Regions from separate parts of the Azospirillum sp. B510 genome, predicted to be linked through region 1. Evidence: predicted binding sites of a transcription regulator. Region 1 holds the regulator's gene; the other holds the start of a gene.

Region 1 (4,192 bases):
GCGACCCCATCGCCCTGCCCGACCGCCGGCACATCGATGGCCGTCTGGTCGGCGGGGCCGCCCTGTTCGGGCTGGGCTGGGGGCTGGCCGGCATCTGCCCCGGCCCGGCCCTGGTGCTGCTGGGCAATGACGGGCTGTCGGCCCTGCTGTTCGTGGCGGCCCTGCTCGCCGGCGGCGGCATCGCCGATGTCCTGCTGAGGCTTCCGCACCGGCAGCGGACCTGAGCCCGCCACACCGCGTAAGCGTCCGTCGCATGGCTCCCGCCACGCCGGACGGGGTTGGTGAAGAAAATCCGCCGGCTTATGTTGGTTTGACCAATCACCCCGGCGGGAAGAGGCACGCGTGCAACTGCATCTCAGCACCTGGAGCGAGGTCGAGTCCTATCTGAAGACCTCCAAGGGCATCATCATGCCGATCGGCTCGACCGAGCAGCATGGGCCGAACGGACTGGTCGGCACCGACGCCATCTGCGCCGAGGTGATCGCGCGGGGCGTCGGCGACGCCACCGGCGCGCTGGTCGGCCCGACGATCCCGGTCGGCATGGCGGTCCATCACATGGAATTCCCCGGCTCGATGACGCTGAAGCCGTCCACCCTGATCGCCGTGCTGCGCGACTATGTCGGCTCGCTGGTCGAACACGGGTTCGCGCGCTTCTTCTTCGTCAACGGCCATGGCGGCAACATCGCCACCATCCGCGCCGCCTTCTACGAGATCCATGCGGAGAACCGGGCGCAGCGCGGCCGCGAGGCGCCGGACCTGCGCTGCGCCCTGGTGAACTGGTGGGAGAATGCCGAGGTCGGCCGGCTGTCGCGCGAGCTGTACCAGGGCAAGGAGGGGTCGCACGCCACCCCCAGCGAGGTGGCGCTGACCCAATACGCCTATCCCGACTCGATCAAGACCGTGGCGATGGAGCCGGAACAGGCGCCGGCCGGCGGCTTCCACGACGCCCGCGACTTCCGCCGCCGCTATCCCGACGGCCGCATCGGCTCCGCCCCCGGCCTCGCCCGGCCCGAGCATGGCCGGCGCCTGTACGAGGCGGCGGTCGGCGCCATCGCCGCCCAGTACCGCGGTTTCCTGACGGAAGAATAAGGGGCGGTCACGGCGCCGCGGAGCTTCTTCGCCCCGCAAGTTGATTCGGCGGTCGGACCTGCCTAAATTCGGACCGGTTGACGGACTTCCCCGTCCGCGACCGCCGAGCCCGAACGGAAGCACGACCGCCCTAGTCCATGATCAACGGCCCATGATCAACGAGCTGAACCAGCGATCGCGCGAGATCTTCCGGCTGATCGTCGACGCCTATGTCGCGTCGGGCGAGCCGGTCGGCTCGCGCACGATCTCGCGGCGGCTTGGCATGGCCCTGTCGCCCGCGACCATCCGCAACGTGATGGCCGACCTGGAGGAGCAGGGGCTGCTCTATGCCCCGCACACCTCGGCCGGCCGCATCCCGACCGACGCCGGCCTGCGCATGTTCGTCGACGGCCTGCTGGAGATCGGGTCGCTGACCGAGGACGAGCGCGCCTCGATCGAGGCGAAATGCTCCGCCTCCGGCCGCGCCTTCGCCGACGTGCTGGGCGAGGCGTCGACCATGCTGTCCGGCCTGTCGCACTGCGCCGGCCTGGTGGTGGCGCCCAAGACCGACCGGCCGCTGAAACACATCGAGTTCGTGTCGCTCGGCCCCGGCCGCGCCCTGGTCGTCCTGGTGAACGAGGACGGGCTGGTCGAGAACCGGGTGATCGAGGTGCCGCTGGGGGTTCCGACCTCCACCCTGCAAACGGTGTCGAACTTCCTCAGCGCCAAGCTCGCCGGCCGCACGCTGGACGAGGCCCGGCAGGAGGTCATGCAGGAGATCGAACAGCAGAAGACCCAGCTGGACGAGCTGTCGCGCAAGGTGGTCGCCGCCGGGCTGGCCACCTGGGCCGGCAGCGCCGGAGCCAACGCCGGCCAGCTGATCGTCCGCGGCCAGTCCCGCCTGCTGGAGGACGTCACGGCGCTCTCCGACCTGGAACGCGTGCGCGGCCTGTTCGAGGCGCTGGAGACCAAGGAGACGATGCTGCGCATGCTGGACGCCACCGGGCGCGGCGACGGCGTGCAGATCTTCATCGGCGCGGAGAATGTGCTGTTCAGCCATTCCGGCTGTTCGATGATCATCTCGCCCTTCCAGAACAGCCGCGAGCAGGTGATCGGCGCCATCGGCGTCATCGGCCCGACCCGCCTGAATTACGCCCGCATCATTCCGCTGGTGGATTACACCGCCAAGGTGGTCAGCCGGCTGATCGGCTGACCATCGCTCCCACCCCCCTCCGCCTTTGACCAAGCAAGAATTGAGAAAACCATGAGCGAAGAGCAGAACAAGCCCTCCGACGCCACGGCCGAGCCGACCGAGACCACCGCCGACACCGCCGCCGCCAGCCAGACGGATGCCGGCCAGGCGGGCTCCGGTTCTCCCGAGGACCGCGTCGCCAAGCTGGAGGCCGAAGTCGCCAGCCTGAAGGACCAGCTGCTGCGCGCCATGGCGGAGACGGAGAACACCCGCCGCCGCGCCCAGCGTGACCGCGAGGATGCCACCAAGTTCGCGGTGTCCAGCTTCGCCAAGGAACTGGTGTCGGTCGCCGACAATCTGCGCCGCGCGCTCGACGCCGTGCCGGCCGAAGGCCGCGAGCGGGACGAGATGCTGAAAGGCCTCGCCGTCGGTGTCGAGGCGACCGAACGCCAACTGTTCGCCGCCTTCGACCGCGCCGGCATCAAGAAGCTGGACCCGGCCGGCGAACCGTTCGACCCCAACTTCCATCAGGTGATGTTCGAGATCGAGAATACCGGCAAGGCGGCCGGCACCGTCGTCCAGGTGCTGCAACCCGGCTACACCATCCATGGCCGGCTGCTGCGCGAAGCGATGGTCGGCGTCGCCAAGGGCGGCGACGCCGGCGCGCAACATGTCGATACGAAGGCGTGACAGGTTGATTTCCAACAGCCCCCCGGTTCGACGGCGATGCCGCCGGGCCGGGGGGTTCCGTTATTCGAAATACGGGATACCAGAGGTTGACGGTCGGCGGTAAAGTGCCTAGGCCTGTCCCGTTGATTTCCCGGACCGATTTCCGGGCCGAGCAAGCGGAGCCGCCGACCATGCCCAAGAATGTCCTGACCGTCGACGATTCCAAGACCATCCGCGACATGGTCGGCTTCACGCTGAAAGGCGCCGGCTATGAGGTGGCGGAGGCGCCGGACGGGAATGCCGGTCTGGCCCTGGTCAACCAGCGCAGGTTCGACTGCATCATCACCGACCTGAACATGCCGGGCCTGGACGGGCTGGCCCTGACCCGCGCCATCCGCGCCTCGGCCACCAACCGCGCCACCCCGGTCCTGCTGCTGACCACCGAAGCCGACCCCACCAAGAAGACCGCCGGCCGCGAAGCCGGCGCCACCGGCTGGCTGGTGAAGCCCTTCAACCCGGAAAAGCTGGTCGAGACGGTGCGGAAGGTCTGTCCGTAAGGATGGTTCAGGAAGGCGCCACCCGCCGCGCTACCAGAAATTCCCCATCCGGGTCATGCGCGGCGAAACGCCGCTGCGCCGTCCCGCGATCGGCAACCGCGTAGCAATAGACGCAGCCGTGCGGGCAGCTGTCGTAATCGCCGATGTCGCGGCTTTCGGCGCACAGGCAACCGGGCCGGTTGCCCTTCTCCCGCGCGGCCACCGGATACCCCGCGACATCCGACAGCCGCAACGCATCGACGCAGCGGGCCGGCGCCGTGCCGGGGATGCCCACCAGCTCGGGCTGGGTGCAGAGCGTCAGCGCCATCCCCTCCCCCGCCGCGATCCCGGCCAACTCCGCCAGCAGCGCGCGTTTCTCCGCCGCCGCCGGATCGCGCCAGCCGATGCCGGCGGCGGCGAGGTTGCTCGCGGTCTTGCGGTAGGGCTGGAGAAAGGACACCACCACCTCGTCCGTCACCCCGCGCAGCGCCCGCGCGATCCGGGCGAAACTCCCGCGGTGCCAGTTCGGCGGCGTCGCGTCGGTCAGCAGGATGGGGTCGTAGCGCCAGACCGCGGCGCGCGGCCCCCAACGGTCGCGCACCCGCGCCAGATGACCGACCGCCGTCTCCCAGGCCGGGACCGAGCGCTCCAGCGCGGTCGGCAATCCGGTGACGCTGTACTGCGCGATGAAGGGAAAGCCCCGCTCCGCCACGCTGTCCAGCGCGCC
Region 2 (4,192 bases), 460 kb from region 1:
CGGGTGGCCAGGACTCGGGCGCTCAGCAGCAGGACGACAAGACCGGTCAGGATCGCCAGCGTGCGGTGGATCAACTGGATCGCCGCGGTGTTCTCCACCGGGTTGAGCCACCAGGGGGTCAGCGTGTTCACCTCCGGCGGGATCCAATGACCGTCCATCAGCGGGAATGTGTTGTAGGCGAAGCCGGCATCCGATCCGGCGACGAAGGCGCCCCAAACGATGGTCACGGCGACCAGCCCCAGCGCCCAGCGGGCATGGCGGCGCAACCCCGCCGCCTCCGGCCGCCAGCCGGCCAGCGGCAGCGGGTCGAGCAGGCCGAGCGCGGTGCGCAGCAGCAGGGCATAGATCAGGATCGCGGTGCCGAGATGCAGGGCCAGCCGGTAATGGCTGACATTGGGTGAATCGACCAGCCCGCTCTTCACCATGAACCAGCCGATGCCGCCCTGCAAGCCGCCGAGCAGGAACAGGCCGGCGAGCTTCGGCCACAGAGCGGACGAGATGCGGCCCCGCATCCAGAAGCGCAGGAAGGGGATCAGGAAGACGAAGCCGATCAACTGGCCCCACAACCGGTGGAACCACTCCCACCAGAAGATCGACTGGAAACCGGCCAGATCCATGTGGCTGTTGTAGATGCGGAATTCCGGCGTCGCCCTGTACAGTTCGAAGACCCGGTTCCATTCCGCCTCCGACAGCGGCGGCAGGATGCCGATCAGCGGCTTCCATTCCACCATCGACAGGCCCGATTCGGTCAACCGGGTGATGGCGCCGATCACGGCCATGACCAGCACCATGGCGGCGCAGACCAGAAGCCAGAGGGCGATCGGCCGGTTCGGATTCGGCCGGATGGCGGAGGCGAGGCTGTCGGAGGCGAGGCTGTCGGAGGCGAGAGCGGTCAAGGCGGCATTCCGGAGCGCGGCGGTGGGATGTCCGCAAATGTGGGGCGAACATCCCGTCCCGTCAAACGGCTCTTGTCCGATGCCGGCAACGCCGGCTCGAAGGGGCCGGCACAAAGGGGCCGGCTCGGAGGACCTGGCTCAGGGCGTGCCGTCCCCGGTGGTGACGCCGGTCTTGGGCTGGCCGGTCTGGCTCACGAACAGCGCCTCCTCCGCCGCACGGCGGGCGACGAGGCCGGGCAGCCTGGTCGGCGTGCCGTTCACCGTGGCGTAGACCCAGCGGCCGAACTGGCCGGCGGCACCGGCATAGTCGCCGCTGTTCAGCAGCCTCAGCAGGGTCGAGCTTTCCAGGCTGCCGGCGCCCAGATTGAAGACGAAGGAGGCGAGCGCGCCGCGCTGATCCTCGTTCAGGGCAACCGTGACCAGGGCGTCGACATGACCGGCGGCGGCGGTCAGGTCGGAGGCGAGAAAGGCGTCCGCCTGTTCGACGGTGATGGTCTGCCCCATCTCGACGCCGGCGGTGTGACCGTAGCCGATGGTGGGAACGCCGGCCGGGCAGAGATAGGCGTCGAGATAGAGACCTTCGAAATGCTTCACGAGGTCGACCGCGGCTTGGCAGACCGGCTGGGTGGCCATGGATGGAAACTCCCGGATGGCGCGTTTTGCGGTCGCTGCCGACCGCCTTCGGGCGCGATCCTATCCTGCACGCTCGCGTGACGGGAAGTGTCGGTTTGAAATTGTCGTATTTGGTCGGAAGCGAATGGTCCGGGGGCGGCGATGGGATGGGGCGATGGTGTCAGGGCGTGAGGGTCTGCGCGGCGGCGAACAGCACGAACAGGGCGAACAGCAGCGCGAACAGCCCGGCGATGGTCGTGGCCTCCAGAAACGCCTCGATCAGCTGGCTTTCCCGGTTCCGCCAGCGCGTCCACAGGCCGGAAGCGATCTGACGGACGATGTGACGGAGGATTTGGGCGACGATGGCGGATGGCGCCTCGTGGCTTTCCATCCAGCGTTCAGCCTTCCGCTTCGCCATCATCGTGCCCTCCATCCTTGCCCCGGTGATTTATTAAAATTTTAGCGAAAGGCCGGAGACAGGGCTGTGACGGCGGTCACAGGGAGCCGTCGGGATCCGTTTTCCTGGTTCGGTGGGGACTCGCCGGCACGGGGACGGCCGGGTCCCGAATCGTGACCGTTCGAAGAAATCTCGCCGGCCCGCCATGCGGGTCGGAACAGGAAAATCAATACATCCCAATATGTTATCGGAAGGCTCCGAGGAATGGCGTCGACAGTCGCGTCAAATTCCCGAACGAGCCTCTTGAATCCCAAAACCGCTTCGATTAGCTGTCTGGCACTCGCCGGGCGGGAGTGCTAACAGCCTCCGGCCGGCGGAAAATCCATCAGTCAGAACCAAGCCTTGATCCAAGGAGGCATTCCCATGAAGTTCCGTCCGCTGCACGACCGCGTCGTCGTCAAGCGTCTGGAGTCCGACACCAAGACCAAGGGCGGGATCATCATCCCCGACACTGCCAAGGAAAAGCCGCAGGAAGGCGAAGTCATCGCCGTCGGTCCCGGCGCGCGTGACGAGTCGGGCAAGGTCGTGGCGCTGGACGTCAAGGCCGGCGACCGCATCCTGTTCGGCAAGTGGTCGGGCACTGAAGTGAAGATCGAAGGCGAGGATTTCCTGATCATGAAGGAATCCGACATCATGGGCGTGATCGAGGCCTAAGTCCTCCGCCCGTATCCTTCGAAATTTACCAGTAACAAGGAATCGAGACATGGCTGCCAAAGACGTCAAGTTCGGCCCCACCGCGCGCGAGAAGCTGCTGCGTGGCGTTGACATCCTCGCCGACGCCGTGAAGGTCACGCTGGGCCCGAAGGGCCGCAACGTCGTGATCGAGAAGTCCTTCGGCGCTCCGCGCATCACCAAGGACGGCGTGTCGGTCGCCAAGGAAATCGAGCTGGCCGACAAGTTCGAGAACATGGGCGCCCAGATGGTCCGCGAGGTCGCCTCGAAGACCAACGATCTGGCCGGTGACGGCACCACCACCGCCACCGTCCTGGCCCAGGCCATCGTCCGCGAAGGCGTGACCAAGGTCGCCGCCGGCCTGAACCCGATGGACCTGAAGCGCGGCATCGACCTGGCCGTCGCCACCGTCGTCGCCGACATCCAGGCCCGCGCCAAGAAGGTCACGACCAACGACGAGATCGCCCAGGTCGGCACCATCTCCGCCAACGGCGAAGCCGAGATCGGCAAGATGATCGCCCAGGCGATGGAGAAGGTCGGCAACGAGGGCGTCATCACGGTGGAAGAGGCCAAGAGCCTGGACACCGAGCTGGACGTCGTCGAGGGCATGCAGTTCGACCGCGGCTACCTGTCGCCGTACTTCGTGACCAACGCCGACAAGATGGTCGCGGACCTCGAGAACCCCTATATCCTGCTGCACGAGAAGAAGCTGTCGGGCTTGCAGCCGCTGCTGCCGGTTCTGGAAGCCGTCGTCCAGTCCTCGCGTCCGCTGCTGATCATCGCCGAGGACATCGAGGGTGAGGCGCTGGCCACCCTGGTGGTCAACAAGCTGCGCGGTGGCCTGAAGATCGCCGCCGTCAAGGCTCCGGGCTTCGGCGACCGCCGCAAGGCGATGCTGGAGGACATGGCCATCCTGACCGGCGGCCAGGTCATCTCCGAGGATCTCGGCATCAAGCTCGAGAACGTCACGCTCGACATGCTGGGCACCGCCAAGAAGGTCGTGATCTCCAAGGAGACCACCACCATCGTCGACGGCGCCGGCGACAAGGCCGACATCGAGGCCCGTTGCGGCCAGATCCGCGCCCAGGTCGAGGAGACCACCTCGGACTACGACCGCGAGAAGCTCCAGGAGCGTCTGGCCAAGCTGGCCGGCGGCGTCGCCGTCATCCGCGTCGGCGGTGCGACCGAGGTCGAGGTGAAGGAGCGCAAGGATCGCGTTGACGACGCGATGCACGCCACCCGCGCCGCCGTGGAAGAGGGTGTGGTCGCCGGCGGCGGCACCGCCCTGCTGTACGCCTCCAAGGCGCTGGACGCCCTGACCCCGGCCAACGACGAGCAGCGCGTCGGCATCGACATCATCCGCCGCGCCCTCCAGGCGCCGGTCCGTCAGATCGCCTACAACGCCGGCACCGACGGCTCGATCGTGGTCGGCAAGCTGCTCGACCAGACCGACACCAACTTCGGCTTCGACGCCCAGAAGGGTGAGTTCACCGATCTGGTTGCCGCCGGCATCATCGACCCGGTGAAGGTGGTCCGCACCGCCCTGCAGGATGCG

What was found. The regulator HrcA, encoded in region 1, represses chaperone genes, less so after heat shock. The targets are predictions, from matches to a motif close to GTTAGCACTCNCCNNNGGNGAGTGCTAAC.
Region 2: the regulator HrcA is predicted to act here: its motif matches at 2,238-2,266, upstream of groES (co-chaperone GroES).

What each region holds. Positions count from the first base shown of each region.
Region 1 is NC_013854.1:3,245,474-3,249,665, forward strand. It holds gene AZL_RS15080 (DUF6691 family protein) at 1-224, shown strand, start outside; gene AZL_RS15085 (creatininase family protein) at 343-1,089, shown strand; gene hrcA (heat-inducible transcriptional repressor HrcA) at 1,241-2,281, shown strand; gene grpE (nucleotide exchange factor GrpE) at 2,333-2,950, shown strand; gene AZL_RS15100 (response regulator) at 3,121-3,486, shown strand; gene AZL_RS15105 (DUF1848 domain-containing protein) at 3,494-4,192, opposite strand, start outside.
Region 2 is NC_013854.1:393,773-397,964, forward strand. It holds gene AZL_RS01820 (COX15/CtaA family protein) at 1-896, opposite strand, end outside; gene AZL_RS01825 (lysozyme) at 1,035-1,529, opposite strand; gene AZL_RS01830 (hypothetical protein) at 1,690-1,929, opposite strand; gene groES (co-chaperone GroES) at 2,329-2,619, shown strand; gene groL (chaperonin GroEL) at 2,669-4,192, shown strand, end outside.